3 regions of the Streptomyces sp. NPDC006602 genome follow, and region 1 is predicted to be linked to each of the others. Evidence: riboswitches for the same ligand, from Rfam matches in the RefSeq annotation. Region 1 holds a riboswitch; each other region holds the start of a gene.
What was found. Region 1 has a riboswitch for cobalamin ahead of ACFYO2_RS15720 (HoxN/HupN/NixA family nickel/cobalt transporter). Riboswitches for the same ligand answer to the same signal wherever they lie in the genome.
Positions count from the first base shown of each region.

Region 2: another riboswitch for cobalamin. It lies ahead of ACFYO2_RS00320 (cobalamin biosynthesis protein); the one in region 1 lies ahead of ACFYO2_RS15720 (HoxN/HupN/NixA family nickel/cobalt transporter).
Region 3: another riboswitch for cobalamin. It lies ahead of ACFYO2_RS04135 (CbtB domain-containing protein); the one in region 1 lies ahead of ACFYO2_RS15720 (HoxN/HupN/NixA family nickel/cobalt transporter).

Region 1 is NZ_JBIAHG010000005.1:128,681-138,822, forward strand. Features, by position in the region: gene ACFYO2_RS15680 (hypothetical protein) at 74-565, shown strand; gene ACFYO2_RS15685 (M24 family metallopeptidase) at 682-1,821, shown strand; gene ACFYO2_RS15690 (DUF6445 family protein) at 1,833-2,540, opposite strand; gene ACFYO2_RS15695 (hypothetical protein) at 2,606-2,845, opposite strand; gene ACFYO2_RS15700 (DUF4142 domain-containing protein) at 3,057-3,758, shown strand; gene ACFYO2_RS15705 (glycoside hydrolase family 13 protein) at 3,795-5,471, opposite strand; gene ACFYO2_RS15710 (LAETG motif-containing sortase-dependent surface protein) at 5,807-6,763, shown strand; gene ACFYO2_RS15715 (ArsR/SmtB family transcription factor) at 6,918-7,289, opposite strand; cobalamin riboswitch at 7,370-7,771, shown strand; gene ACFYO2_RS15720 (HoxN/HupN/NixA family nickel/cobalt transporter) at 7,799-8,920, shown strand; gene ACFYO2_RS15725 (nucleoside hydrolase) at 8,937-9,899, opposite strand; gene thrS (threonine--tRNA ligase) at 9,947-10,142, opposite strand, start outside.
Region 2 is NZ_JBIAHG010000001.1:52,423-62,564, reverse strand. Features, by position in the region: gene cobN (cobaltochelatase subunit CobN) at 1-145, opposite strand, end outside; gene ACFYO2_RS00325 (cobyric acid synthase) at 142-1,650, opposite strand; gene ACFYO2_RS00320 (cobalamin biosynthesis protein) at 1,647-2,588, opposite strand; cobalamin riboswitch at 2,689-2,829, opposite strand; gene ACFYO2_RS00315 (hypothetical protein) at 2,972-3,193, opposite strand; gene ACFYO2_RS00310 (anion permease) at 3,237-4,493, opposite strand; gene ACFYO2_RS00305 (lysozyme) at 4,647-5,396, opposite strand; gene ACFYO2_RS00300 (class II aldolase/adducin family protein) at 5,592-6,323, shown strand; gene ACFYO2_RS00295 (alpha/beta hydrolase) at 6,421-7,551, shown strand; gene ACFYO2_RS00290 (hypothetical protein) at 7,741-9,153, shown strand; gene ACFYO2_RS00285 (VOC family protein) at 9,182-9,595, opposite strand; gene ACFYO2_RS00280 (ABC-F family ATP-binding cassette domain-containing protein) at 9,849-10,142, shown strand, end outside.
Region 3 is NZ_JBIAHG010000001.1:887,318-897,459, forward strand. Features, by position in the region: gene ACFYO2_RS04085 (acyl-CoA synthetase) at 1-131, shown strand, start outside; gene ACFYO2_RS04090 (carboxyl transferase domain-containing protein) at 124-1,479, shown strand; gene ACFYO2_RS04095 (rod shape-determining protein) at 2,274-3,311, shown strand; gene ACFYO2_RS04100 (anti-sigma factor RsbA family regulatory protein) at 3,343-4,284, opposite strand; gene ACFYO2_RS04105 (STAS domain-containing protein) at 4,281-4,634, opposite strand; gene ACFYO2_RS04110 (ANTAR domain-containing protein) at 4,825-5,514, shown strand; gene ACFYO2_RS04115 (LLM class flavin-dependent oxidoreductase) at 5,589-6,461, shown strand; partial or broken gene ACFYO2_RS04120 (DUF6424 family protein) at 6,489-6,812, opposite strand; gene ACFYO2_RS04125 (DUF2795 domain-containing protein) at 6,793-6,987, shown strand; gene ACFYO2_RS04130 (CbtA family protein) at 7,119-7,898, opposite strand; gene ACFYO2_RS04135 (CbtB domain-containing protein) at 7,923-8,144, opposite strand; cobalamin riboswitch at 8,181-8,325, opposite strand; gene ACFYO2_RS04140 (histidine phosphatase family protein) at 8,432-9,037, shown strand; gene ACFYO2_RS04145 (hypothetical protein) at 9,208-9,789, shown strand; gene ACFYO2_RS04150 (response regulator) at 9,959-10,142, opposite strand, start outside.

The DNA.
Region 1 (10,142 bases):
TACGCCCACGGACCTTCACTGGAAGCTGGAAGCCCGTGCGGCACCCGAAGAGCACCGCACCCCGGGAGGCGACATGGCCCGTTACCGAGCGCGCCGGTCGACCGGCGCCGCGCTGACGGCCGTCATGGCCGCCGCGCTGATCACGCTGGCCGGCTGCTCCGACGACGACAGCCCCTCGGACGCGGTCAGCAGGGCGGCGTCCGCGGCGCGTTCGGTGGCTTCTGAGGCCACGGACGCGTTCGCGTCGGCGACGGCGGAGGCGGGCCGGAAGTTCGACGAGGTCAAGGGCGGCGTCGACGCGAAGGACGACGTGAAGCTGGGCACCCCGGGCACGGACGGCGACGGCCGTACGACGGTCGACGTCGCCGTGGACAACACCGCCGGCTCGACGAAGTCCTTCCTCGTCCAGGTCGACTTCACCGACCAGGGCGGCAACCGCGTCGACACGGTCGTGGTCACCGTCTCCGACGTCTCGTCCGGCGAGTCCGGGAAGGCCACGGCTCACAGCACACGGAAGTTGAGCGGCGAGGTGGGGGCGAAGGTGGGACGGGCGGTGCGGTACTGAACGGTGCGCGGACGCGTCCACCGTCACCCGAACGGCCCTGTCCATCCGCGCACCCCACGCCCGTCCCCGTCCAATGAACAGGTCAGCGCACGGCACCGCGGCGACAGGGCAGGGCGATGAGCGAGACACCGATGAGCAGGACGCCGGTGGTCTTCACCGAGCAGGACTATGCGGACCGCATGGCCCGGGCCGCCCGGGACGCGGTCGACGCCGGACTCTCCGGGATTCTGGTCACCCCCGGCCCCGACCTGGCCTGGCTGTGCGGCTACCAGCCCACCGCGCTCACCGAACGCCTCACCTTGCTGGTGCTGGTCCCCGAGTCGGAACCCCGGCTGCTGGTCCCGGCGCTGGAACGCCCGGAGGCGGAAGCGGCCCCCGGCGCGGGCGCCCTGCGACTGTCGGAGTGGCGGGACGGCCAGGACCCGTACGCGGCGGCGGCCGGTCTGCTGCGCCCCAGCGGCCACTACGGCGTCTCCGACGCCACCTGGGCCCTGCACCTCCTCGGCCTCCAGGAGGCCCTGCCGCTCACCACCTACCGCGCGCTGACCACCGCGTTGCCGATGCTGCGGGCGGTCAAGGACGAGCACGAGGTGGCACGGCTGGCGGCGGCGGGGGCGGCGGCGGACGCGACGTACGAGGAGATCCTGTCCGTACGGTTCGCCGGGCGCCGGGAGACCGACGTGGCCGCCGACCTCGCCCACCTCCTGCGCCGCCACGGGCACAGCCAGGTCGACTTCACCGTGGTCGGCTCCGGACCCAACGGCGCGAACCCGCACCACGAGGCCGGGGAACGCACCATCGGGGACGGCGACATGGTGGTCCTGGACTTCGGCGGTCTGAAGGACGGGTACGGCTCGGACACCACCCGGACCGTGCACGTCGGCGAGCCCACGGACGAGGAGCGGGCGGTGCACGACGTCGTGCGGCAGGCGCAGCAGGCCGCCTTCGAGGCCGTGGAGCCCGGTGTGCCGTGCGAGGAGATCGACCGGGTGGCCCGGACGGTGATCGAGGACGCCGGCTACGGCGAGTACTTCATCCACCGCACCGGCCACGGCATCGGCGTCACCACGCACGAGCCGCCGTACCTCGTCCAGGGTGAACAGCGGCCGCTGGTACCCGGGATGTGCTTCTCCATCGAGCCCGGCATCTATCTGCCCGGCCGCTTCGGCGTCCGTATCGAGGACATCGTGACGTGCACGGAGACGGGCGGGCGGCGGTTGAACAGCACCCCGCACGACATGGCCGTAGTCGGCTGAGGCGTGGGGGCTCACGCCATCCAGAAGAAGACCGCCGTCATCCGCTTCTCCTCCAGCGTGCGGCCGGAGTAACCGGTCGCGCTGTGCACGAGGTTGGCGTTGTAGAGGAGCAGCCGGTTGTACTTGTGGGGCACGCGGACGTCCTCCTCGAAGGCGTCCGGGGCGACGAACCGGGTGCCGAGGGCGTCGACGAGGCTGTTGTGCGGGGCCTGGACGACGTTTCCGCCGAGCCGGCCGCCGGGCAGGGACTGCCGGTAGAAACTGGTGCCGCAGTCCTTGGGAACGCCGGGGTTGAGGTAGAGCACGGCCGCGTACCGGCACAGGGAGCGCGAGTCGGTGTGCGGGCGGGGCGTGCTCTCGCCCTCCCCGACGACCTGGACGCAGTTGTGGTTGAGGGTGCCGCCGCCCGGCGTGCGCTGCACCCACAGTTCCTTCGCGCCGGTGGCCTGTCGCACCAGCCGCTCCACGCGGGCCAGTTCGGACGGCTCGAGGCCGGGCATCGCCCGCAGCCCCGGCCATGCCTCGGGCTTGTGCGGGTAGCCCTCGGTCCAGTCGTCCTTGGCGAGGCAGCGTGCCCGTACGGCGTCCGCGTCGGCGGTGGGCAGTACGTCGTCCAGGACCCAGTAGTCACGGCCCTTGGTTGGCTTGCGGTAGGGGAGGACGGGAAGGGACGTCCGCGGGGGAGCCGGAGTCCCGGCCGGGCGCCACTGCGCTGACATGGACATGCAGGCGACGCTATCTCCGGGGTCTGTCTGCTCTCGCCCGCGAACGGGTCAAGCTTGCGTCAATCCCGACCGGCCGGTCCCACCGTGACGGTGATCTGCTCGCTCGGCGCGCCGACCCCGTTCAGCGTCGCCGTCGCCTGGAGCCGGCCCACGCCCGCCGGGAGTGCGGAATCCGGTACCCAGGACCATGTTCCGTCGGCCGCCACGGTCGTCACGCAGACCTCCTCCTCGAGGGCGTCGCGCACGGTGACCTGCGCCCCGTGGTACGCCGTACCGGCCACCTCCGGCCGCTCCGGCAACGGCACCCCGGTAGGGGCGAGAGATGTCGGGCCGTACGGGCGAGCTGTCCACGACCGGCCGCCCACCGACGAGGAACGCGCCCAGGGGCCGATTCTTTACCAAATCAAAAGGTTCCGTCTGCATCCGCATCCGTACCTCTGTACGTCCGACCCGCCCACCGGCGGGCATCCCGACCGGGCAGGAGACACGGTGCGCTTTTCGCGGAACACGATGGGGACGCTTTTCGTGGGCGGTGCTCTCACACTGACCTTGGGTGCGCTGGCCTATCCCTCGATGCTCGGCCTCGACACCGTCTCCAGCGCCCAGGACCGGGTCATCGCCCAGACACAGTGGGGGCCGTTGACGGAGGCGGACCGGGACTTCGTGGTGAAGGTGCGCGCGGCCGGGCTGTGGGAGTACCCGCTCGGGCAGATCGGCCTGAAGAAGGGGACGAGCCCGGAGGTCAAGACCGCGTCCGAGCACCTCGTGGACGGACACGCGGCGCTGGACGCCAGCTGCCGCAAGATCGCCCCGATGCTGAACATCACCCTGCCGAACGTGGCGAGCCCGCAGCAGGTCTCCTTCGTGAACCAGATCGACTCGCAGACCGGCGCGGCGTTCGACTCCAACTTCGCCAACATCCTGCGGATCACGCACGGTTCGATCTTCAACACGGTCGCGAAGATCCGTTCCACCACCAAGAACAGCCTGGTGCGCCAGCTGGCCGACCAGGCCAACAACACCGTCCTGGACCACATCACGGTCATGGAGAAGACCGGCCTGGTCAACTTCGACCAGGCCCTCTTCCAGCAGACCACCCCGCCGAAGCTGCCCTCGGACGACCTCACTCCGCCGCCGCCGCAGCCGGGCGAGCCGATGGTCGTCCTCACCCCGCCGGCGACCGCGACCGCGACACCGACCATCACGCCCTGAGTCCGCCGTCGGGGCGACCGGCCCTGGCCCTGTCGTTCAGCGAGCGAGCCAGACGGTGGTGTCCGGCCCGATCCGCCCGTCGTCCAGCGGCGCGCTGCTCAGCACCACCTCACCCGGCGGCAGCGGCAGGGCCGTCCCCGACAGGTTGGCCACACACCGCCAGCCGTCGTGCCGGGCGAAGTCCAGCACCCCTGCCGGGCTGTCGGCCGCCCAGGTCAGCGACTCGCCCTCGAGCAGCTTGCGGCGCAGCTTGAGGGCCGTGCGGTAGAGCTCCAGCGTGGAACCCTCGACCCCGTCCTGCGCCTCGACGGCGTACGCCGCGAAGCTCTCCGGCTGCGGCAGCCAGGCACCGCCCGCGCCGAAGCCGTACGAGGGCCCCGTCGTCGTCCACGGCAGCGGCACCCGGCATCCGTCGCGGCCCTTGCGGACGTGTCCCGTCTGTTCCCAGATGGGGTCTTGGAGGACCTCGAAGGGCAGGTCGGCGACCTCGGGCAGGCCGAGTTCCTCGCCCTGGTAGACGTACGAGGACCCCGGCAGCGCCAGCATCAGGAGCGTGGCCGCGCGGGCCCGCCGCAGGCCCTTCGCCGGGTCGATCGCGGGGGCGTGGCCGCCGGACAGCAGCCAGGCGTTCTCGTCGGTGCCGGGCGGGAGCAGCAGGCGGGAGGCATGGCGCACGACGTCGTGGTTGGACAGCACCCAGGTGGCGGAGGCGCCGGCCGTGCGCGCGGTGGTGAGGGCGTCGGTGATGACCTGACGCAGTTCGTCGGCGTCCCAGCCGGCCTGCAGGTACTCGAAGTTGAAGGCCTGGCCGAGTTCGTCGGGGCGGGCGTACAGCACCCGGCGGGCGTTGGGCACCCAGGCCTCGGCGACCGCCATGCGGGGCGGGGCGTAGGTGTCGAAGACCTTGCGCCAGTCGCGGTAGATCTCGTGGACCTCGTCGCGGTCGTAGTAGGGATGGCTGCCGGGCGGCATGTCGTCGAGGACCTGCTCGGCGGCGGCCGAGAGGTCACCGAGGTCGCGCAGCGGCTCGGTCAGGTCCTTGGCGAGGGCGTGGGCGACGTCGACGCGGAAGCCGTCGACCCCGCGGTCGGACCAGAAGCGCAGGGTGGTGCGGAAGTCGGCGCGGACCTCCTCGTTCGACCAGTTCAGGTCGGGCTGTTCGGGGGCGAACAGGTGCAGGTACCACTGCCCGTCCGGTACCCGTTTCCAGGCGCTGCCACCGAAGACGGACTGCCAGTCGGTGGGCGGCAGTTCGCCCTGCGCGCCGCGGCCGTCGCGGAAGACGTAGCGGTCGCGGGCGGGCGAGCCGGGCCCGGCGGCGAGCGCCTCCTGGAACCAGACGTGCGTGTGGGAACTGTGGTTGGGAACGAGGTCGACGATCACCTTGAGGCCGAGTCGGTGGGCCTCGGCGGCGAGCGCGTCGAAGTCTTCGAGGGTGCCCAGGCGGGGGTCGACGTCGCGGTGGTCGGAGACGTCGTAGCCGCCGTCGGCGAGTTCGGAGGGGTAGAAGGGGCTGAGCCACAGGGCGTCCACGCCGAGCGCGGCGAGGTGGTTCAGGCGCCGGGTGATGCCTCGCAGATCGCCGAGCCCGTCACCGTCGGCGTCGGCGAAGCTGCGGGGGTAGATCTGGTAGACGACGGCCTGGCGCCACCAGTCGGGGTTCTTGGAGGAGAGGTCGGGAAGGTCGGGGCGGTCTGGATTCCGGTCTGTCACGCGGCGGTCTCCCTCATGGCGGTCGTGACGGTGTTCAGGGGGCACTCGGGTACCTGCCCAGTACCTGTTCAGTACTGTCCACATTGCCGGGAAAGCGAACTCGAACGCCGTCGGAGTGATTCATTCCCTGTGTGGCGGAATTGTGATGGAGTTCTGAACTCCCTCTGCATATCCGCAGGTTGACAGCGTTCCGCAGAGAGATCCACGATGAGCGAGCACTGTGTCGCATGTGACCAATGGGGCCAGTGTTTTCAGACCGGTGTTCCCGGTGTTCATCGGTGTTCCGGTGTTCTCGGAACACACGCCACCCCTCACACACATCCGATGGGATCCGCATGTCGATAGCCAGACGTGTCACCGCGCGCCGCCTGCTGGGGACGGGCGCCGCGGCGCTCGTCCTCTGTTCCGCCTCCGTCGCCGCCGCCTCCGGCGCCTGGGCCACCGGCACCCCCGGTGGCGACGGCTGGAAGTCGGGTGGGTCGTACAAGCCCGGCACCGGCGCGGGCACGGAGACCGGGACCGACCGCTGCCAGTTCTCGCTGGACGGCACGAGCTTCTACGACTCGGTCAAGGTCGACGACCAGAACCTGAAGCCGACCGACGACGGCAAGGTCCACATCAAGGTCCGCACGGCGGGCGACGCGACCACCTGCACGGCCTCCCTGGCCTCCTACCTCGCCCACGGCGCCACCTTCGGCACCTCCGGCGAGCAGGTCTTCGTCGACTTCGACACGGTGACCGTCAAGCCGGGCCAGACCGAATCCCTCGACATCGCGGTGCCGGACGCGGGCTGCTTCGCGCAGATCGACCTCTACCGCGGCGCGGTCAAGTTCGACGGCAAGCCGGACGCGAACGACGGCTTCGTCCACGGCGACCTGCCCAAGGGCCCGGACCGCCCGGTCATCAAGGACAAGCTGATCGCGGCCTGGAACGGCGGCACGAAGGACTGCACGACGGCGCCGTCCAAGCCGCCGGTCAGCTCGACGCCGACCCCGACTCCGTCGACGCCGGAGTCCACCGTGCCCTCGACGCCTGCCGAGGAGTCGACGCCCCCGGCGACGCAGCCCCCCTCCGGGTCTCCCTCTCCCTCTCCCTCGACCGAGGCCCCGACCCCGTCGGCCTCCGAGTCCACCACCGCCCCCGCCACCACGCCGAACGGCGGTGGCGGCGACCTCGCGGAGACCGGCGGCAGCAGCGCGACCGGACCGATGGCGATCGGTGCGGCGGTGCTGCTCGCGGGCGGCGCGGGCATCGTGCTGGCGACGCGGCGTCGCAAGGCGGCCCGCTCGTAGTCAGGTGCGGTTGGTGTAGTCGGCGCCGGTCGGGCGGTTTCAGCCCGACCGGCGTTCGGGCTCAGGACACGGAAATCGCCCCCGCCGCCCCTTCCCTTCCCGTCCCTGGGGGCTGCGCCCCCAGACCCCCGCTTCGGCCCGAAGGGCCTCGTGCTCAAACTCCCCCAGAGAGGCTAGAAGTTGCGCAGTGCTTGAGGAGCGAGGCGATGTCGGGGTCCACCACCCGGTAGCGCACGATCCTTCCCTCCTTCTCGCCCTCCACGACCCCCGCCGCCCGCAGCAGCCTGAGGGCCTGTGACACGGCGGGGTCGTTCATGCCGGTGGCGATCGCCAGGTCGGAGACGGCCAGAGGGCCGGTCCGGTGCAGGGCGAGCAGCAGGGCGAGCCTCTTGGGATCGGCGAGGAGGGCGAAGCGGTCGGCCCAGGCGCGGACATGGCCCGGTTCGCCGATCGCGGCGATCGCGTCGCACACCCGGTGCCCGTCGATGGTTCGGCGATCCGCTCGGTCGGCCGGAACGAGATGCATGCCGCCATCCTCGCAGGCACCCCTATGTGATCTTCCATACCTGCGCAGGTACGCAGCTATGCAGGAGACGGCTCACCCCCCTACGGTGGGCGGGCCGTGGTGCTCGGGAAGCCGGTGACGGTCCCTCAGGGACCCATGCCGGAGCGGCCCTCGCCACTGTGATCGGGGAGTTTCCGTCCCGTCCGGCGCAAGCCGGGCCACTGGTCGCAAGACCGGGAAGGCAGGAACGGACACGCACGACCCTCCCCCACTCTCGACTTCGCTCGAGGGGGAGGTACCCCTAAGAGCTCCGAACAAAAGTGGAGTCCGATCAGCTCGCGGCGTCTGGTGCGTGCGATCGCAAGGCGCCGGAAGCTCCTCGTAGCGGAGCTACTAGGGGCTTTCGGCAACGCGGCGAGCGTGCGTGCCAGACGCCGCGAGCCGGGCTCCACTTTTGTTCGGAGCTCTAAGCCAGGAGACCGGCCACGGCATCTCACGAGTTGATCCACGAGGTGCTGGAGCGTGACCGGATGACCCTGCCCAACCCTGCCCGGAAGTCTGCGTCGGTCCCCGCCCCGACGTCCTTCAAGTGGCGCCGGGAGGACACCCTCAAGACCGCCGGACTGATGGCGGTCGTCGCCGCACTGCACGTCGTCGCCTTCGGAATCCTGTTCCTCCTCGTCGCCCCCGGGCACTACGAGGTCGGCAACAAGGCCTTCGGCATCGGCCTCGGCATCACCGCCTACACCCTCGGCATGCGGCACGCCTTCGACGCCGACCACATCGCCGCGATCGACAACACCACCCGCAAGCTGATGGCCGACGGCAAGCGCCCGGTGTCGGTGGGCTTCTGGTTCGCGCTCGGCCACTCCAGCGTGGTCGTTCTCCTCGCCCTGCTGATCGCGGGCGGCACCCAGCTCGCCGGAAAGGTCATGAACGAGGGCTCCAGCACCCACCAGGTGCTCGGCTTCCTCGGTACGACGATCTCCGGCACCTTCCTCTACCTCATCGCCGCCCTCAACCTGGTCGCCCTGCTCGGCATCCTGAAGGTGTTCAAGGCGATGCGGGCGGGCGCGTACGACGAGCAGGAACTCGAACAGCACCTGGACTCCCGCGGGTTCATGAACCGGATCCTCGGCCGTCTCACCAAGTCCATCAGCCGCCCGGGCCAGATGTACCCGCTCGGCTTCCTCTTCGGCCTCGGCTTCGACACCGCCACCGAGGTCACCCTGATGGTGATGGCGGGCTCGGGAGCGGCGGCCGGTCTGCCCTGGTACGCGATCCTCTCCCTGCCCCTCCTCTTCGCCGCCGGCATGAGCCTGTTCGACACGCTCGACGGCACGTTCATGAACTTCGCCTACCAGTGGGCGTTCTCCAACCCGGTCCGCAAGGTCTTCTACAACCTCACCATCACCGGCCTGTCCATCGCCGTCGCCTTCTTCATCGGCACCATCGAACTCGTCGGCGTCCTGCACGAGAAGCTCGACCTGAGCGACACGGTCACCACCTGGATCGCCGACATCAACCTCGACAGCGTCGGCTACGTCATCGTCGGCCTGTTCATGGTGGTGTGGGCCGCCGCCATCGGCTACTGGCGACTCGCCAAGGTCGAACAGCGGTGGGCGGTACGGCCGGCGGCGGAGACGCGCTAGACACCCTCCACCGTCGTCAGACGCCCTCCACCGTCGTCAGCCACAGCTTCACGTAGCGCTCCACGTCCACGCCCAACGCCACGTCCACCAGCGGCTGTTCGCGGGTGCCCTCGTGGATCTCGGACTCGCCGGGGCGGGGGCGGCGGTCGGCGATCGTCTGGCCGCGGGTGGGGCCCGGGGCCAGGCTCACCTCGAGCGGGAGGCGTTCGGTGGTGATGCCCCCCGGGTCGACGACCGCGCAGATGGCGCCCGCGTCGCCGAGGCCGCCCGTGGGGGTGGGGTCGCCGGAGGTGGCCGGGTCGCGGTGGGCGAGGAGTTCGCCGGCCAGCCGGAGGCGGGGTTCCGCGCTGGCGCGCAGTCGCTGGACGTCCCCGGCCGGGACGAGGACCTGCTTGAAGACGTCCAGGCCGTACATGGTGATCGGCACCCCTGCGGTGAGCAGGATCGCGGCCGCCTCCGGGTCGTGCCACACGTTGAACTCCGCGACCGGCGTGGCGTTCCCGGTCGCCACCGCGCCGCCCATGAACACGATCCGCTCGATGTTGCGCACCACCTCGGGGTGGGTGCGCAGCAGCAGCGCGATGTTCGTCAGCGGCGCGGTGGGGATGAGGGTGACCGGCGTCGGCGAGGCGAGGATCTCGCGGCGCAGCAGCGTCACCGCGTCCACGTCGACCGGCCGACGGGTCGGAGCGGGCAGCCCGAGGTCGCCCATGCCGTCCTCGCCGTGCACGTGCCGTGCCGTCCGCACCGGCTCGATCAGCGGGCGCTCCGCGCCCCGCGCGACCGGGATGTCACCGGCCCCGGCCTGCTCCAGCACGGTCAGGGTGTTGCGTACGACGCCGTCCACGTCGGTGTTCCCGGCCACGCAGGTCACCGCCCGTACGTCGAGCGCGGGATGCCGTACGGCGAACAGCAGGGCCAGGGCGTCGTCGACACCCGTGTCGCAGTCGATGATCACCGGGATGGGCTGACCGGTCACGGCGGGGTTCCTCTCTCTACGGGCTACGACGGGTTACGCCAGCGACCTTACGCAGCCGCCCACAGTTCGGTCCCGCGATCACCGACCCTGGCCGCGATCCGGTCCAGCAGCTCCCCGACCGGCACCGCTCCCGGACGGCTCCCGTCCCGCAGTCGTACGGCCGCCAGGTCGCCCTCGGCCTCCCGCTCCCCGATCACCGCCTGGTACGGCACGAGTCGCGCCGCCCGGATCCGGGCGGCGAGG
Region 2 (10,142 bases), on a different contig from region 1:
CGATGTCCGCGCCCTCGACAAGCCCCGGAAGTTCCTCCGCGACATCCACCCGGGTGGGATTGCCGATCCGGTACGAGGCATCGGAAGCGGCCCGGGCCGCCAGCAGATCCGTGTCGGCGGTCGACAACAACAACACTGTGCTCATGCGGGCGCTCCCGGTGGAATGAAAGGCAGTCCTTGCGGCGCGCCGGACTCGATGAGCCGCCACAGCGCGTCCGTGTCCGCGTGCTGTTCGATCAGGTCGCCGAGCCGGTCGAGCTGCTCCTCGCGCAGCGCGGCGAACGAGGTGTCGGCGGCCGGCACGAAACGACGGCCCGCGGCGGCCGCCACCTCACGCAGGAAGGCCCGCCGGAACCCGTCCGACTCCAGCGAGCCGTGCCAGTGCGTGCCCCAGGTGCCGCCGACCCGGCAGCCGTCCAAGAAGGGTTCACCGCCGTTGATCTCGGCGACCCCGTGATGGATCTCGTACCCCTCGACGTGTTCCCCGAGGGCCTCGCCGACGGGCCGGGTGAGGGTCTTCTCGCGGGCGAACCGCACGCGGACGGGAAGGATCCCGAGCCCTTCGACATGACCTCGCCGGCTCTCGACCTCGTCCTCGATGTGCTCGCCCAGGACCTGGAAACCGCCGCAGACACCGAGGATCGGCCGTCCCTGAGCTGCCCTCCTCGTGATCGCCTCGGCCAGCCCCCGCTCCCGCAGCCACTCCAGCGCCCTGACCGTCCCCCGGGTCCCCGGAATGACGACCAGATCGGCGTCGGCCAGCTCCTCCGGCCGGTCCACGAACCGCACGACGACACCCGGCTCGGCGGCCAGCGCGTCGACGTCGGTGAAGTTGGACATCAGCGGGATCGCACAGACGGCGACCCTGAGCACGTCCTCCCCGACGGGCGGGGCGACGACCGACTCCCTGACCGTCCCCCGCAGGGAGACCCGAAGCCCGTCCTCTTCATCTATCCCGAGCCCGTGTCGGAAGGGCAGGACGCCGTACGTGCGCCGCCCGGTGAGCCCGTGGAGCATGTCGAGCCCGGGTTCCAGCAGGGACACGTCCCCCCGGAACTTGTTGACGAGGAACCCGGCGACGAGCGCCTGGTCCTCGGGCGAGAGCAGCGCGACCGTCCCGAAGAAGGAGGCGAAGACACCGCCACGATCGATGTCACCGACCACGAGCACAGGCAGCCCGGCATTCCGGGCGATCCCCATGTTCACGATGTCCGTCCGCCGCAGGTTGATCTCGGCCGGGCTGCCGGCCCCCTCACAGATCACCGCGTCATACGTGCCCCGCAACTCGGCGAGACACTCGAGAACGGTCCCGAGAAGCTTCTGCTGCCGCCCCCCGTGATACCCCCGCGCACTGAGCTCACCGACCGGCTTCCCGAGCAGCACGACCTGACTGCTCTGCTCACCGCCCGGCTTCAGCAGCACCGGATTCATCAGCGCGGTCGGCTCGACCCGGCAGGCCTGCGCCTGCATGGCCTGAGCCCGCCCGATCTCGGCCCCTTCTCGTGTCACGAACGAATTCAGGGACATGTTCTGCGCCTTGAACGGCGCGACCTTGACCCCCTGCCGCACCAGCCACCGACAGATCCCCGCGGTGACGACACTCTTGCCGGCGTCGGAGGTGGTGCCGGCGACGAGAAGACCACCGCTCATGACGTACGCCCCTTCACCAGGAGCCGTGCGGCGACACTGACGCCGAGCGCGAGCCGACCGACGCGCTGCGAGAGTCGTACGGCCCGTTCGACATCGTGTGTGGCGACGGCCCGTCCGTCCCCATTGAGCACGGGCCGATGCTCGATCCGTCCTCCGTACGACAAGGTCCCGCCGAGCCGCACCCCGAGCGCCCCCGCGAACGACGCCTCCACGGGCCCGGCGTTGGGACTCGGATGCATCGCGGCGTCGGCACGCCAGGCACGTACGGCCCCCCGCGGGTCGGGACCGGCCACCGCGGCCAGTACGGCCGTCAGACGTGCCCCCGGCCACCCCGCGAGATCGTCGAGCCGGGCCGAAGCCCACCCGAACCGCCGGTATCTGGGCGACTTGTGCCCGACCATGGCGTCGAGGGTGTTGACGGCCCGGAACCCGAGAAGCCCGGGCACACCCCCGATGGCCCCCCACACCAGTGCCCCCACGACCGCGTCGGACGTGTTCTCGGCGACGGACTCGACCACGGCCCGGGCGATCCCGTCGGCGTCGAGGGCCTGCGGATCACGCCCGCACAGATGCGGCAGCCGAGCCCGCGCGGCGTCGACGTCCCCCGCTTCCAGCGCCCGCCCGATGACCCGAGCCTCGCGCGCGAGCGAAGTCCCCCCGACCACGGCCCAGGTGGCCGCGCCGGTCAGCGCGACGGAAGCGGCAGGAGACGGACCAACGACACGAGCGGCCACGGCTCCCAGGGCGACAGCACCCCCGGCACACACGACGGCGTGCAGCGCGCCCCACCCCCGGTGGTCCCGCCACAACACCCGTTCCACGGCACCCGAGGCCCGCCCGAACGCGGCGACCGGGTGTCCTCGGCGGGGATCGCCGAGGAGCAGGTCGCCGAGAAGGCCGGCGGCGGCGCCGTACGCGAAAACGCGATCGGCACGCATGGACTCAGCCGACCGCTGTCACAGACAGGGCGCTGGTGTTGAACCTCAAACGGTAGCCGCGCATGGCGATGTGTCCTCACTCAGGGTGTCCGCGCCCTGGTTCGACGAGATCGGCGGTGAGAGTTCCTGGCTCCCGGGGCTTCCTACCCCGGTGACAGTGGCGGGACCGCGCCGGACTCACACCGGCTTCCTCTCCTGCCGCCGTACATGGCTCCGGCAGTCCACCACGGGGCCGGAAGGGCCGTCAACTTGCTGTTGACCTGCGGGAGCGTAGTGTGCAGAAGCCCACATCGCAGGGGGCGCCCGTGCCCGTGACGTGCGGTGGAACGGCGACCGGGCGGGTACGGGACACAAGGTCCCGTACCCGCCCGGCAGATGTGACGTCAGGCCATGATCAGGTAGATCCCGTACCCCACCGCCGCGGCGCAAGCCGAGAAGCACACGTACGCCCCCGTCACCGCCAGCCCCGCGGATCCGCCCTGCGCCGCCGCCCGTTCCTGGCGCGACAGCCCGACGATGCCGAGGGTGAACAGGGTCACGAGACCCACGGTGATGACGAGACTGACGCCGAAGACGGAGCCGAGAGCCGCCCAGTCGATCTTCATGCTGGTTCTTCCTTCATGCCGGTTGGTGCCCGGGTGGCGGGGCTCAGACGGTGGTCGCGGCCGGCGGGGCCGCGGGGTCGGCGGCGGTGGCCGCAGCCGCAGCGGGGGCCGGGATCGTGGCCGTGAGGTCCTCGGTCACGGTGCCCGCCGGGGGCGGCGTCACGGCGGCGATGGCCGTGGTGACCACACCGGCCGGCTCCTCGGCGTCGTTGACGTTCGTGTGGTCGACGACCTCGCGGCGGGAGAGCTTCCAGATCGCGACGCTGGAGGCGATGAGGAAGACGGCGACGAGGGCGGTGCCCCAGGCGCCGAACCCGGTCACGTACTCCGCGAGCGCGCCCACCAGGGCCGCGGCGGGCAGGGTCAGACCCCACGCCACGAACATGCGGGTCGCCGTCGACCAGCGGACCACGCCGCCCTTGCGGCCAAGGCCCGCACCCATCACCGAGCCGGAGACGGAGTGGGTGGTGGAGAGGGAGAAGCCGAGGTGGGAGGAGGCCAGGATGACCGTGGCCGCGCTGGTCTGGGCGGCGAAGCCCTGCTGCGGCTGGAGTTCGGTCAGGCCCTTGCCCATGGTGCGGATGATGCGCCAGCCGCCGAGGTAGGTGCCGAGCGCGATGGCGAGGCCCGCGGAGAGGATGACCCAGGTGGGCGGGTCCGAGTCGGGGGCGACGACGCCGCCGGCGACCAGGGCGAGGGTGATGATGCCCATCGTCTTCTGGGCGTCGTTGGTGCCGTGGGCCAGGGAGACCAGGCCGGCGGAGGCGATCTGGCCGCTGCGGTATCCCTTCACGGCGGCCTTGCCGTCGGCCTTCTTGCCGAGGGAGTAGGACAGGCGGGTGGCGAGCATCGCGGCCAGGCCCGCCACGATCGGAGCCGCGATCGCCGGGATCAGGACCTTGGTGACCAGGACGTCACCGTGCACCGCGCCGAAACCGGCCGAGGCGATGGTGGCGCCGATGAGGCCGCCCATGAGGGCGTGGGAGGAGCTGGAGGGGAGTCCCACCAGCCAGGTCAGCAGGTTCCAGAGGATCGCGCCGACCAGGGCGGCGAAGATGACCTCGGGACGGATGCCGGTCTCGTCGACGAGACCCTTGGAGATCGTGTTGGCGACCTCCACGGAGAGAAAAGCGCCCACAAGGTTGAGCACGGCGGACATGGCCACCGCGACCTTGGGCTTGAGCGCACCGGTCGAGATGGTGGTGGCCATCGCGTTGGCGGTGTCGTGGAAACCGTTCGTGAAATCGAACGCAAGTGCGGTTACCACCACAATCGCGAGGATCAGCGAGAAGTTTTCCATTTACCCAGGCAATCGTTCGAGGTCATTGGCCGGACGAACGTAGGTAACCTGAATGAACGGAAGGTGAACTGAGCAGGGCCGCACGGTGTCCGGAGTCGATGGTTCTGGTACCGCCGCACCCCGCCCGCTCCGCGCGGCCCAGGCGCCGCACGGCTAGCTGCCTCTGGCGAACTTCCTCAGCTGGCTCAGGGACCCGTTGAAGAGATTCTGATCACCCGGCAGACTGCCGCCGTTGTCGTACTGCCAGATCGTCCAGAACGACCAGCCGCCCGGCAGCGCTCCCGCGTCCGCCGAGTTGTAACGGGCCACCCACAGGGCGTGGTTCGAGGCGAAGGCGCGGCTGCCGCCGGTGCACGTGTTCCACCAGTGCGCGGTGGTGTAGATCACCGGTCGGCGATCGGTGAGCCGCTTGACCTCGTCGCTGAACGACTTGATCCAGCTGATCGTCTTGGCCTTGGTCAGGCCGTAGCACTTGTGCTTCTTGTCGTACGGGTTGTACTCGATGTCGAGCGCGGGCGGGAGCGTCCAGCCGTCCGCGCTCCATCTGCCGCCGTTGCGCACGAAGTGTGCCGCCTGCGCCCTGCCGGACGACTTGTCCGGCAGGGCGAAGTGGTACGCCCCGCGGATGATGCCCGCGTTGCGCGCGCCGTTGTACTGCTGGCCGAAATACGGGTTGCGGTAGGTGGTGGACTCGGTCGCCTTGACGTAGACGAACTTGGCGCCCTTCGTGCCGGCCTTCTGCCAGTCGACGTTCTTCTGGTGGGAAGAGACGTCGTGCCCCTTCGGCAGACTGGCCGCCGAGGCGGGCGTCTCGGCGAGGGCCGTCCCCCCGACGGTGAGTGCCGCCACGGACACCGCCAAGATGCGGGCGTGGCGGCAGGACGGATTGCGATCACGGGCCATATGTCCCCCCGAATGGCGACGTGCACGACAAATCTCCCAGAGAGTACTGGGAGATCATCGAATCTCCGGTGATCTCCGGCCAATCGATCGAAGAAGACCATGTATGCCCATATGCGATCTTTCGGAGGGGGCCGGTCCGGCCTAAAGTGCCCTCGCCCGGCGGCGGGTTGACGCCATGCCTGGCAGGATCGCCGCATGGCTGAGGAGCGGCGGGATCCAGGGGGCGTGCGGGGCGTTCGGGAAGATGCACAGGATGTGCGGGAGCCGCGGGGGAGGAGTGTGCGCCCCGAGGAGGCGCATGCCTGGGAGGTGCTCGTCGCGACGGCCCGCCGGACGGTGTCCGACGGACTGGTCGTCGGCACCTCCGGCAACGTCTCGGTGCGCGTCGAGGACACCGTCCTGGTCACACCGTCGGGCGTCCCCTACGATCGGCTCGCGCCGGACGACGTCACCGGCGTCGACCTCGACGGCCGGCAGGTCCTCGGCACTCTCGTCCCCACCAGCGAACTGCCCATGCACCTCGCCGTCTACCGCACCACCGACGCCCGCGCCGTCGTGCACACCCACGCCGTGCACGCCACGGCCGTCTCGACGCTCGTCCCCGAGCTCCCCGCGATCCACTACATGACCGGCGCGCTCGGCGGCCCCGTCCGAGTTGCCCCGTATGCCACATACGGCACCGACGAGTTGGCCGAGAACGTGCTCCACGCCCTCGAGGACCGCTCCGCCTGCCTCCTCCAGAACCACGGCACCCTCACCTACGGCACCACCCTCGACCAGGCCTACAACCGCACGGCCCAACTGGAATGGATGTGCCGCCTGTGGCTGACGGCGTCCTCGGTGCCGGGGCTGTCGCCGACCCTGCTGTCCGAGGCGCAACTGGCGGCGGCGGCGGAACGCCTACAGGGGTACGGACAGCGAGGCTGAGCCGCCGACCGCCGTACGACTCCCCCCATCCACCGAGGAGTCAGCCCGCACCGCCCTCCCACTGGCCGTCGGCGAGGTCCGCCCGGACACTGGACGGGTGCGCACTGTCACCGCAACGGCCGCCGCCCTCACCGCAGCCCTGGCTGCCGGCGCCGCCGGCATCGCCGCCGGCCGGCTCGCCAGCGACGCCGCGCTCAAGGCGCCCCCGGGCCGCCCCCTGCCCACCGAACCCCGGCTCACCGTGCACGCGACAGCGGCCGGCCGGATCGCGCTCACCCGCGACCTGGCCGCCCTGCGCCCCGGCACGTACGGCCTCGTCGGCGACCGCTCGCACGCGGTCGTCGGCCCCGTCCTCCGCACGGAATCCCACTCCGCCGACACCGTCGTACGCCGCCTGGAACGCGTCACGCACGGCACCCTGAGGCCCGGCGACAAGGTCTGGCTCACCCCGAACGTCTACATCGGCGACCCCGGCACCGCCCTCGGCCTGGACCACGACGACGTGGACGTCCCCGGCGAACTCGGCACCCTGCCCGCCTGGTTCGTGCCCGGCGTACGCGGCACCTGGGTGATCGCGGTGCACGGCCTCGGCACCACCCGCGAACACTCCATGAACGTGATGGAGTTCCTGCACCGCCACCGCTTCCCGGTGCTCGCCCTCGCCTACCGCGGCGACCTCGGCGGCCCCCGCCCGCCGGACGGCCTGAACCACCTCGGCGAGACCGAGTGGCGCGACCTGGACGCGGCGATCCACCACGCCGTCCGCAACGGCGCCCGGCAGGTCGTCCTGCACGGCTGGTCCACCGGCGCCACGATGGCGCTGCGCGCCGCCGCTCACTCCGGTCTGCGTGAGCGGATCTCGGGACTCGTCCTCGACTCCCCGGTCCTCAGCTGGGAGGCGACCCTGCGCGCCCTCGCCTCGGCCCGCCGCACACCCGGCGCCCTCCTGCCGCTCGCGGTACGCGCCGCGCAGGGCCGCACCGGCCTGTACGGCGACCGTGTCGACGCCACCGCGGCCCCCGAGCGGTTCGACCAGCCGCCGACCCTGCTCTTCCACGGCCCGGACGACATGGTGGCTCCCTGGGACCACTCCCGCCGCCTCGCCGCGACCCGCTCCGACCGGGTCGCCCTCCACACGGTTCGCCAGGCGCCCCACGCGGCCATGTGGAACGCCGACCCCAGGGCCTACGAAGAGGCCATGCGCCGCTTCCTCACGCCCTTGATGTGACACGACGGCTCATCCCACCCGCCCCGCACCACCCCCGTGAGTTCCCGGTCCCGCAGCTTCCGTTTAACGCCGTACCACTGGCCTGATCTCGGCCTCCGGCCCCCCGCGAGGGCCCGGCATCGACCGTCTCTGTCGCCCGCGGTGACATTCCGTTTGGGTTTTCGGACCGTCAACCGGAAGACTGCACCCGTGACGTCCCGTATCCCGCGCGACTCCAGGCTTCGACTCGTCCGCCCGCGACCCCTGGCCGCCGCCCCCCGAGCCGTGAACCAGCGGCGCCCGCGCCGCCCCGCACCCCGCCCTCCGGAGGGCACACCGGCCCCCGCGGAGCTGGCCAGAATGGCGCGCTCCGGCCTGGCCGCGGCGGCCCGCGTCGCCCACTGGGCGGACGCCGCGCTGCGCCCCGGCCGGAACGGCGCGAATCCCGACATCAAGGGCACTCTCTCCGACGAGACCGCCGAACGGGCCGCCGCCGACCTGTGTCTGACGGTGACTCAGGTCCGCGCGGACTGGGACACCGCCCGTCTCGCCGGTCTCGTCGAGGTGCACGGCGACAGCGCCCGCCCCGGCTGGCGACTGCGCGCCTGGGACCGCGACGACAGCGCCGTACTGCGCGGCTGGGTCGCCCTCTTCGACGCCTGGTCGCTCGCCTGCCCGGAACCCGCCGACCACGAGCCGGCCGCCGTCGCCGAGGTCGTCTCGGCGATGCCCCAAGTGCTCTCCTTCCTCCAGCTGTCCGCCGGCCCCGTTCCCATGGAGCAGCTCCTCGACCTCCTCGAGCAGCGGGTCACCGAACTGCGCACCGAGCGCTGCGAGATCCCGTACGGCCCGCAGCCGGTACCGGCGCCGGCGCCGGTACCGCCGCCGGAGCTCGCCGACGCATCGCTCTCCCCCCTGCTCGACTGGGCCCTGCGCGCCCTCGCCTCCGTCGGCGCGCTCACCTACGGCGACGGACAGGCCACGCTCACCCCGCTCGGCAACTGGGCGGTCTGGGTCAAGCTGGAGCAGATCTGCGTCGCCGCCCAGAGCCCCGCCGGAAACATCGAGCAGGCGGCCGAGGACATGCTCCGCGGCTGCGCCCAGCTGCGCCCCAACGCGGCCCGCGCCGAGTACCGCGCCTGGCTCGCCGCCCGCCCCGTCGGCAGCGCCGTCACCGAGCTGCTCGGTGCCGCCCGCGGCGAGGACGCCCTGCTGCGCGGCCTCGCCTTCGAGGCGCTGCGGGTCGTCGGCGCCCCCGCCGAGCCCGACGTCCGCTCCGTGGCCGAGGAGCCCACGCTGCGGCCGTACGCCCTGCTGTGGCTGGCCGAGCACGACGGGATCGACCCGGAGGACGCCCATGAGGTCCTCACCCGGGAAGAGGCCACCTGGCTGTGGGTCGACACCGCCGCCGCCGTCGCCGACCACGGCGAGGCCCCGATGCTGGTGCGGCACCTGGAGTCCGCGGTGCAGCCGACCGTCCCCATGCTGCTCGACGAGGTGCGTGCCGTCGGTCACCCCCGCACCGTGCAGGTCCTGGTCGCGCTCGCCGCCGCGCACCCCGACCCGGCGCTGGCGAAGGCGGTACGCCGGGCGGCCTTCCAGGTGCACACCGGAGGAAGCTGACGCGGGACTGTCAGCGCTCCGGCTGCCCTCAGTCCTCCATCTCTGGGGCGTACGTGCCGAAACTCCAGATGTTGCCCTCGGCGTCCCGGGCCATGTAGTCCCGCGAGCCGTAGTCCTGGTCCGTCGGGGGCATCAGGATCTCCGTGCCGTGGTCCACGGCCCGCCGGTGATGCGCGTCGACGTCGTCCACGACGACGTACACCCCGCAGGGGCCCGCGCCCTTCATCGCCGTGTCGAACACCCCGCCACGGCCCTTGGAGCCGATCATCAGCCCGCCGTTGCCCTGTACCAGCTCGGCGTGCAGCACCGAGCCGTCCTCACCCTCGTACACCGACAGTTCCGTGAAGCCCAGGGCCTCCGTGAGCTGCCGGATCGCCGCCTTGGCGTTCGCGTACAGCAGGGTCGGACAGATGCTGGGCCGCCCTCCGTTCGGTCCTGCCATGCCGATCACTCCCCCGTGATCCACGCCGGAAATGTCACCTGCTGCCCAGTGTGGCAGCGACCACTGACAACGCCCCACGAGCAGCGCCCGCCGCCGCCCCGGCCCCGGCGGACGCGGCCCGAACACCCGCACGCAGAAAAAGTGGTTGCACGGCCCCGTTAGAATGACCCCATGGCCATTCTCCTCGCGCATTAGACGGCGGGAACGTCCTCAGCCGCCCTTCCCGTCACCCCATCCGCCCTGGAGTCTGTCCGTGATCTCCGCCTCCGGTATCGAGCTGCGCGCCGGTTCCCGCATCCTCATCGAGTCCGCCACCTTCCGCATCGCCAAGGGCGACCGCATCGGCCTGGTCGGTCGCAACGGCGCCGGCAAGACCACGCTCACCAAGGTCCTCGCAGGTCAGGGCATCCCCGCCGCGGGCACCGTCACCCGCTCCGGTGAGGTCGGCTACCTCCCGCAGGACCCCCGCACCGGCGACCTCGACACACTCGCCGGTGACCGCATCCTCTCCGCGCGCGGCCTGGACACCCTGATCCGCAAGATGCGG
Region 3 (10,142 bases), on a different contig from region 1:
CACAGGAGTTGGCGGATCATGTGGCGAGCCGTCTCGCCCCGCACAAGCGCCCCCGCGTCGTCCACCACCTGACCTCACTGCCCCGCAACGACATGGGGAAGATCATGAAGCGGGCGCTGGCCCATGACTGACCGCCCGACCGCCCGCGAGACCATCGCCGCGGTCACCGACGACCTCACTTTCACGGAACTCCCGTACCCGGCAAGGGAATCCGGCCCCGACGGGCCCCTCGCATGGCAGGGTTACGACACCTCGCGCGCCCGCGCCGCCGAACGCACCGGCGAGCAGGAGTCCGTGGTCTGCGGCACCGCGCAGGTGGAGGGCACGCCGGCCGTGCTGATCGCGTTCGAGTTCGGCTTTCTGGGCGGCTCGCTCGGCGAGCGCACCGGGGACCGGATGGAGGCGGCGTACACGTACGCCCGCGAACACCGGCTGCCGGTCGTGCCGTTGATCGCCACCGGCGGCAGCCGTATGCAGGAGGGCATGCTCGCACTGACCCAACTCCAGCGTGTGGCCCGGCAGTCGGCGCTCACCAGGGAGGCGGGGCTGGCGCAGATAGCGGTCCTGCGAAACCCGACCACCGGCGGTGGCTGGGCCACGCTGGGCGCGGGTGCCGACGTGATCCTCGCGCTGCCCGGCGCGCAGGTCGGCTTCGCGGGCTCCCGCGTCCGGCCGCCGGACGCGGACCCGGCGGCCTACACGGCCGAGGCCCAGGTGGCGGCGGGCGCGGCCGACGCGGTCGTACAACCGGAGGACCTGCGCCGCACGCTGGGCCGGTGGCTGGGCCTGCTGACGCGTCGGTCTGCCGTCCCCGCCCCGGTGCCACCGCCCCTCGGCGCCACGGACCTCCCGGCCACGGGCTGGGCCGCGGTCCAGCGCGCCCGCTCCCCCCGACGACCGCGCGCCGAAAGCTACTTGGACGCCTACTTCACGCACCGTCTCCCGGTCAACGGCGACCGCTGCGGCGGCACCGACCCCGACGGCATGCTGTGCGGCTTCGGCGACCACGAGGGCCGTACGGTCGCCTACGCCGCCCAGACCGGCACGCCGACCCGCCCCGCCGGGTACCGCACCGCCACCCGCCTGATCCGCCTCGCGGACCGCCTCGGCATCCCGGTGCTGACCCTGGTGGACACACCCGGCGCGGCCAACGACGCCGAGGCCGAACGGCAGGGCGTGGGCGCGGCGATCGCGGACCTGTTCCTCACGGTGGCCGCCGCCCGCACCCCGGTCACCACCCTGCTGATCGGCGAGGGCGGCTCGGGCGGCGCACTGGCCCTGGCGGCCCCCGGCAACACCTGGGCCACGCCGGACAGTTACTTCTCCGTCATCGCACCCGACCTGGCGGCGGCGATCCTGAAGCGAACGCCCCAGGAGGTCGAGGCGACGGCGGACCAACTCCGCATCCGACCGCAGGACTTGGCCGAACTGGGCGTGGTCCGGCACGCACCGGGCGACAACCCCGAGTACCGTCCGTGATCAACCGGGAGTGGATCCAGCCGGAGGCCTGGCAGCCGGGCGGCCGGCCGCCCGGCGCCCGGGTTCAGCGGCTCGGCGGTCACGCTCGTCGGCACCGGCGAGGTCGCCGGCATGGTCACGGCGGAGGGTGCCCCGGGCGGGCGCGACGGCGGATGATGCCCACCGAGGTCAGGTCCGGTACCGGCCCGACCTGAAGGGCCTGGTGCCCACCTCGCACCATGCGACCGCCGCCCGGGCGCGGCTCGCGGGCTGATGGAGCGGGCGGTCCGCGCCGCTCTGGAGTACGACCCGGTACGGCTCTGCACGGCTGCCGCCGACCGGTTCGACCCGTTGCCGCCCGAGGAGGGCTTCGACTCACTCTGGTCGGCGGCGCTGTTCGTACTGTACGAACTCGACGGGCCCGGCGCCGCCGGCACGGTCACCCGTTTCGCCGACCACCTGCAGACCCGGCTGGACGACCTGTTCCGGGCCCTCGCGCCCGCCGAACCGGAAGCGGCCCCCGACCGGTCGCCGATCCTCGTCGAGCCGGCCCACAGCGGCGCCGGCGACGACCTTCCAGTACCCGGCACGCAAACCCGACCGTCGACCGGAGCCTACGCGAGGCCGGCTGCGAGATCACCGTCCCGTTTCCCTCGCGCCGGTGCTCGAGGCCGCCCGCTCCCTCTGACCCGAAACCCCCGTTCAGCCGCACCCCACCCGGCCCACCACAAGACGCGTCCCCACCCCCGCCCCCGCACGATGCCTATGAGGCCACCACCCGGCGGCCCACGGTCTGTGCTCTCGGGAGGACTGCCATGACCGCCAGTCTGGAGCAGCTGCGCCGCTGCCACTTCGCCGTCGACCTGGGCGCGGCGAGGACGCGGGTGTACGTGAAGGGGGCCGGGCTCGTCGTCGACCAGCCGTCCGCCGCCGCCGTGAACACCCGTACCGGCGCGCTGATCGCGGTCGGCGATTTCGCGGAGAAGATGACGGGTCGTACGCCCGACTACATCCGTGTCGTCCGGCCCGTTTCCGGCGGCACGGTCGTCGACATCGAGATGGCGCAGCGCATGCTGCGGCACCTGCTCGGCCACAAGATGCGCCGCGCCCTGCGTCGCAAGCCCCGACTACGGGCCGCCGCCTGCACCCCGCACGACGCCGACCCACTGGCCCAGCGGGCGGCCATCGAGACGCTCGTCGGGCTCGGGGCGCGCCGCGTGGAGCTGGTCGACACGCTCATCGCCGCGGCCGTGGGATGCGGACTGCCCGTCGAGCGCCCGGAGGCCACCATGATCATGGTGTGCGGGGCCGCCGCGACCCAGGTGGCCGTGCTCTCCCTCGGGTCGATCGTGACCGCCGAGCGGATCCCGGTGGGCGGGGAGGCCGTGGACCACGCGATCGTGCAGCACCTGCGTCACGAGCACGAACTGATGCTGCCCAGCCAGTCGGTACGGCCGCTGCAGCTCGCCCTCTCCGGCAACGGCCTGACCTCGCACGGCCCGACCCGCACCGAGATCCACGGGCGGGACGTCGCCACCGGCCTCGCCCGCTCCGTCCAGGTCGACACCGCCGCCGTGCGGGACGCGATCGAGACTCCGCTGACCGCCGTGCTCGACGGCATCGGCAGGGTGCTGCGCAACTGCCCGCCCGACCTGGTGGCCGACCTCGCGGACCGCGGGATCATGATGGTCGGCGGCAGCGCCCTGCTCCCCGGCTTCGACCAGATGCTGCGGCACGCGACGGGCATGCCGGTGCACATCGCCGAACGGCCGGACGTGTGCGCCGCCCAGGGCCTCGGCTACATGCTGGAGGGCAAGATCGAGCCGCTGGTCCTGGACCCGCTGGCCCCCTGACGTCGGCGATGAGGAGACGCGCGTACGGTCCTCAGCGCGCGAACCAGCAGCGCACCGTCGTCCCCTGCGCCCCCGTGTGCACCCGCACCAGGTCGGCGACAAGGTTGACCATGAGCAGCCCCCGCCCGCCCCGCTGATCGCGGGGAGCGGGGCGGCGGCCCGCCAAGGGGTCCACGAGGCGGCCCGTGTCGCGGACCTCGCACACCACGTGCGCGTCCTCGGCCCACACCCGCAGCGTCCCCGAACCGCCCCCGTGCACCACGCTGTTGGTGGTCAGTTCGGCGGTGACGAGGGCCAGGTCCTGCAACCGGACGCCGGCCAGTCCCAGCTGTGCGGCCAGGTCGGTGGCGACGTGCCGGGCCTGCGAGAGCGATTCCGCGTCGAAAGCGAGGCTCGGCACGTCGGCCACGGGCGGCAGCGGCTCGTTGTAGCGGGCCACGACGTCGTCGGGGTCATACGCCCCGCTGTCCCGTTCCCCTCCCGCGCCTGCCTGGATGACGGTCGGGTGGGTGGCGTACGCGTCGGCGACGACCTGCGGTGCGAGGCGCCGGACGTCGTACGGACACAGGATGCTGACCGGACGGCCCTGGAAGGCCGCGTTGATCAGCGCCTCGTGCTGGACGCAGGCGGGGTACTCGGTCTCCGAGCGGCCCGCCCAGATCGGCTCGCCGATGATCCGCACCCGGCGGCCGGGCGGCTGGGCGTCGGCGAAGGCGCGCAGCACGCCGGGGATGATCCGGCCGGGGTTGCGCCCGGCCTCCCGCATGTCCAGGAGCCGTACGGCGTCGGCGTCGGCGCCGAGCCCGTCCCGGATGAGCTCGAGGTTCTCGCCGGGGACGGCGACCGCCACGGGGTCGCCGGCGGCGAGGCCGGCGCGGACGAAGGACACCGTGCCCGCGACGTACTCCTGCTGGTCGCCGTAGAAGAGGGCGGGGTGGACGAAGGGATCGGCGAGTTCGGCTGCGGCACTCATGACATCGACACCTCGATCGCCGAAAGGTCGGGCCAGAACATCTCCAGCACGCGTTGAAGGGTGTCGGGCGGCCGGTCCAGCACGATGCGCCGACCGTCGCCCAGTTGCTGGGCGGCGGCGGCGAGCGCTCCGGCGCCGGCGACGTCGACGAAAGTCACGGACGACAACTCCAGGTGGTAGACGTCTTGGTCCTCACGCACCGCGTGTTCCAGCGCGCGTTCCCACACCGCGTGCGTCGCCAGGCCGACCTCCCCCGCCACGCGCAGTCCCCTGCGCTCGGCCAGGGGGGACACCGTCAGCTCCGGAACCGCGCCCGCGGTCCCGGACAGGCTCAGGTATCGGTTGCCCACACCGCCTCCCCACTCTTCCCGGACTCGATCGCACATACCCCGGACCGCACCCGGCATTCCCATGGACGGTGTGTAGTACGCCGTACGGCGGGCAGGCGCTCAGTCAGCACCGCCTGGGCCCACGGAGTCGGCCCGGCGGACGGGGGCACGCAACGTCATGAAGACTGTCAGTCACCAACAAGGCGGGGACATGACCTCAGCGGCACACACACCTCTCGCGGGGCGGCTGAAGGCCCTGGTGATCGAGAGCCGCGTGGAGGCGGGCCGAGCGGTGCTCGTTCCGCGCGGGGAGCTCGTCCACGGAGCCACGGACATCCTGGCCAAGACACTGGCCGAACTGCCGGACGGCGTGCACAAGTTGGAGCTGGACATGACCGGGGTGATCTTCATGGACACGGCCGGACTGGAGTTCCTGGACACCCTCGGCGACTACGGCCGGCGGCATGGGATACCGGTCGTGACCGTGAACTGGGACGGCCAGCCGCTCCGCATCCTGGAGCTGGTCGGTCTGGACACCAAGGACCCGGTGCGGGCCGTGGACGACGGATCCGCCCCGCGCCCCTCGCACCCGTCCGCCTCCTCGGCGGTGGCCGTGGAACGCGCGGAACAACTGCGGCACCTTCAGGAGGAGGTCGACCAGCTCCGCCAGGCGATCGTCTCCCGCCCGGTGATCGACCAGGCGCGCGGCATCCTCATGGCCACCCACGCCTGCACCTCCGACGAGGCCTGGACGATCCTCCGCGAGGCCTCCCAGCTCTCCAACACCAAGCTTCGTACAGTCGCCGCGGCGGTCACCGCCAGCACCGGCTCCGATGGCTCACCGCCCCCGGAGGAACTCCGCGCGGCCCTGCGCACGGCGGCGGCACGGCGCGAACGGTGACGCGGTGACGCAGTAACTAGTAACGCTGAATACCTCATTGATCCGCCGCTCGGCCGGAGCATAGGTTCCGACGCATGACGAACCTTCGGATCGGTGTGATGTACGACCGCGACTGGGCCCCGGAAGAGCTGCCCGTCTTCGCGCGCCAGGCCGAGGCGCTCGGTGTGGACGACCTGTGGGTGGTCGAGGACCTCGGCTGGAACGGCGGGGTGTCGGCGGCGGCCGTGGCGCTGGGCGCGACGGAACGCGTCCGCGTGGGCATCGGGATCACGCCGGCTCCCTTGCGCAGCCCCGCGTTGCTGGCGATGGAACTGGCGACGCTGGCCCGGGTGTTCCCGGGGCGGCTGGTGGCCGGGATCGGACACGGGGTTCGGGAGTGGATGGTCTCGGTGGGCGTCGCGCCGAGTTCACCGCTGGCTCTGCTGGAGGAGACGATCACCTCCGTGCGCGCGCTGCTGCGCGGGGAGCGGGTCGAACTGGAGGGCCGGGAGCTGCGACTCGACGGCATCCGGCTGGTGCACCCGCCCACCGAACCGCCGCCGCTGGTCGCGGGCGTGGTCCGGCCCCGCTCGCTGGAACTGTCCGGCCGGGTCGCGGACGGCACGCTGATCGCCGAGGGCCACGGCCCGCGCGACCTGAAGAACACCCGGGCGCTGACCGCGAAGGGCGGAGCCGCCGACGACCACACGCTGACGGTGCTGTCCTTCTGCTGCGTCGGCGCGGACCCCGGCGAGGTGGCCCGGACCCTGCACCCGCACACCGAGGGCCACGGCGCCTGGCTCGGCCGCCCGCAGGAGGAGGTTTTCACCGTCTCCGGCAGCCCGGCCGAGGCCGCCGGCCGGCTCCACGAACTGGAGACGGCCGGGGCGGACACGATCGTACTGCGCATCGTCGGCGCCGAGCCGCTGGGCCAGTTGGAAGCCGTACTGGAGGCACTCGGACGCTGAACCTTCGGGACCTCTACCGGGCGCGTCGGCCTTGAGGATCTTCCTGGCCACCGTCTTCGCGGCGCGGAAGTGACCGGACTCGGAGCGCTCCGGATGCTTGACGCTGCGCATCTTCCCCAGACGGGTCGCCCCATGGGGACGGACCCCCATCGTGCGGCGCCGACCCGACGGCGTCGACTTGTGGACCGGCGCTGGGACGGTTTGCCGTGCCGGTCCACGGCCGGTAGAGCGGCACAGCTGCCTCGTCCGGATCGGCGATCTCCGAATGGGTCGCGCCGCGGCCGGGTACTCGCACAGGCCGTACGGCAAGTGCTCTCGGAAGGACGCGGACATGGCCACCATCAGCCCCATCGATCTGCAGAAGGCACTCAAGGGAGCCGACTACCCGGCCGACCAGAAGGACCTGGCGCGGCTCGCACGGGACAACGGCGCCGACAGCTCACTCGTGGAGCGCATCGAGTCCCTGCCGAAGAAGAAGTTCGACGGGCCCAACGACGTCAGCCAGGCGGTCTTCGGATCCGAGTGACCACCCACGACCGACCCAGCGGGTGAACGGGGTCGTCGCCTGGGGCGCGAAGGAGTCGAGCAGGGCGTACGGCTCCTTCAGCGCCCCCTCTGGCCGCCACTCCGGCAGGGGTCGCCGGAGTGACGTCGTCCTCAGTGCGGTACCGGAGTCTTCCGACCAGCGGCACCCGGCTCCTCGGCGGCAACCGCCTCAGCGGCCCCGGGTACGAGCACCCGCTCCGCCATCACCCCGAAGACGAGCCCGAAAGAGGTCCACAGGGTCACCTGGACGGCGAGCGCCGCCAGGCGGAACTGCCACAGCAGGGTGGCCGGGTAGTGCTCCGGGACCTCGTTGAAGGACGGCAGGAACCCGTACGCGAGCCCGACGACCAGGACGAGGAACGCGCCCGCGGCGAGCGTCGCGTTCCAGTTGCCCAGGCGCGGCGCCAGGCGCTTGCCCAGGATCACGGTGGCGACAGCGAGCAGCACGCTCAGCACCACCATCAGGAAGTACAGGGCGGTGCGCCTGCCGATGGTGTCGGGGTCACCCACGGCGGGCGGGTTGGCCGGGTACTTCAAGAACGGCACGACATACACGGCGACCAGGCCGGCGACCGCCAGGAGCAGCGCACTCGCGCGCGGCCCGAAGCGGCCGATACGGCCGAGCGCGAAACAGTACGCGAGGGCGGCGATGCCGCCGAACGCGACGCCGTAGACCAGGACACCGGTGGACAGGCCCGCGGTGGACTGCATCGTGCGGCTGACCAGTTCCTGGCCGTGTTCGTGGGCGTGGGCGTGGGCCTCCTCGTAGGCGATCGCCGCGTCGACGCGCGGCTCGCCCAGGAAGTAGGAGACGGCAAGGGCGAGCAGGCCCGCGGCGAGACCCGCGAGCATGCCGCGCACCAGAAGGTTGCGGACGGTTACCGAATTCATGGGCTCGTGCGTTTCCCCGCGCCGTCAGTGGCAGGGGAAGCCGAGCAGGTGGCGGGCGTCGTGCACCCACTCGTGGACGCTCTCTCCGCTCATCGCCGAGGTGGCGCCCTGTTCGAAGCCGACGAAGTAGAGCAGGACCAGCATGAGGATGCCGAAGAAGACCGCCCACGGGGCGATCGCGCCGATCGGCAGCTTGGCCGGTACGGCGGTGGGAATGGTGGTCGGCTGAGCGACAGACTGCGCCATGGCAGGCCCTCCTGGGGAACTCGCGTCCCGTTTCGGTGGTGCACAGGACGACGGGGCGGGTCTGACTTGCCCTGCTGGCACCTGGGGGTGCGAACCGGGCTTACAGTGGCGCGACCGTGCCGGACTCTCACCGGCTTCCACGGAACCGTCGTCGATGTCCGTCCTGGACATCGTCCCAGAAGGTACCGCGAAGCAGGGGCGCGGCCAAGAGCGCATGGGCGCACGCCGGCGAGCGTGGGACCTGAAGTCCTGGGCGACGCCGGGATGTTGAGCATGGGAACGGGAACATGACAAGCCGAGTGACCTTGATCTCACCCGCGATCAGTGCGGCGCTGCGGGAGGCTCGTTTCGACGACGGTTGTCCGCTCGACGCCGCGGGACTCCGGCTCGCGCGGAGCGCGGCCGGGACGCTCACGGCGGTGGACCGGGCTTGGGTGTCCCCCGCGGTGCGCTGCCGGGAGACGGCCGAGGCGCTCGGCCTGGACGCCGTGCCCGTACCGGAGTTGACGGGGCTCGACACGGGTCGTTGGCGTGGCGCGGCCCTGGCGGAGGTGAGCGCGAAGGAGCCCGAGGCGGTTGCCCTGTGGCTGGCGGATCCCACATCCGCGCCGCACGGCGGGGAGTCGGTACGGGAGTTCTGCGACCGGATCGCCGCCTGGCTCGCGTCGGCCGCTCGGTTCGAGGGCCGGACTGTCGCCGTGGTGGATCCCGAGGCCGTACGGGCTGCGGTGGTACGGACGCTCGGGGCTCCCGACCCGGCCTTCTGGCGAATCGACGTGCCACCGCTGACGGCGACGGAGTTCAGCGGACGGTCCGGGCGCTGGAATGTGCGGCTCGGGCAGCCGCTCGGTGGGGCACGGCCCGGGGCCGGGCGGCTGCCCGAGCCCTCGTAGTCCAGGGCCCTCGTAGTCCAGGGCAGGCTGACGAGCCGTCGTCCCCCCAGCGGGATGACGGCCTCACCCCGTGACGCGGTACCCACTTCGTTCTCGCGCGCGAATCCGCCCGGGTGAATCACCCCGATCCGGGTAGTTCACACACACGGCGACCCCGAAGGTGGAGCTCCATGGTCTCTGCGACACCACGTGTGACCTGGGCGGTGGTCGCCGCCGCTGTCCTGGTCCTCACCGGCGCCTGCGACGACAGCGGCGACGGCGACGCGCCCAGAAGGACACCGTCGCCCGTCACCGAGTCGTTCAGCCCCACGACGGCCGGTACGTCACCGTCGGTCTCCGAGTCCATCACGCCGACAGGGACGGCACCGGCGGACCCGGAGGAAGCCGAGCAGGACATCAGGGAAGCCTGGCGGATCTTCTTCGATCCGGCGTCCTCCCTCGACGAGAGAAGCGAGGCCGTCGAGAGCGGCGAGGAGAACGCGCTGATGATCGACAATCTCTTCCGCGACCGGCTCGGCCGCCGCCTCCGCGCCGACGTGACCTCGGTGTCGTACACCTCCGACCTGCACGCCGACGTCACCTACACCCTCACTCGCGACAGCCGACGGCTGGACACCGGCGGCCCGGGGGCGGCCGTCCTCCAGGACAACACCTGGAAGATCGCGCTGGGCACGGTCTGCGACCTGACGCGGCACGCCAATGACGCCCCCCAGGCACCGGCCTGCGAAGAGCCGACCGACCCAGCCCCTTGACGTGCGGTGCGCCATCACCGCCGCGGCCGGCCGCGGCGAGGCGGGTCGGTGACACGGGCCGGCCGGCGTCCACCGCCTCGAACTCGCCCGCAGCGGATTCTCGCCGGGACACGGCACGCCACCCCAAGCAGTCAGGCATTCCGGCCGACCGACAGGGACACGGTCCGACTTAGGCGTGCCAGTGGTAGCGACGCTCGGGGCGGCCCGCCTGCCCGTAGCGCAGCGACACCTCCGCCTGGCCCGTGACACTGAGGTATTCGAGGTAGCGGCGAGCGCTGACGCGCGAGATGCCGACCTTCGTCGCGCACTCGGCCGCGGACAAGGTTCCGTCAGCCGCGCGCAGAGCGCGTTGG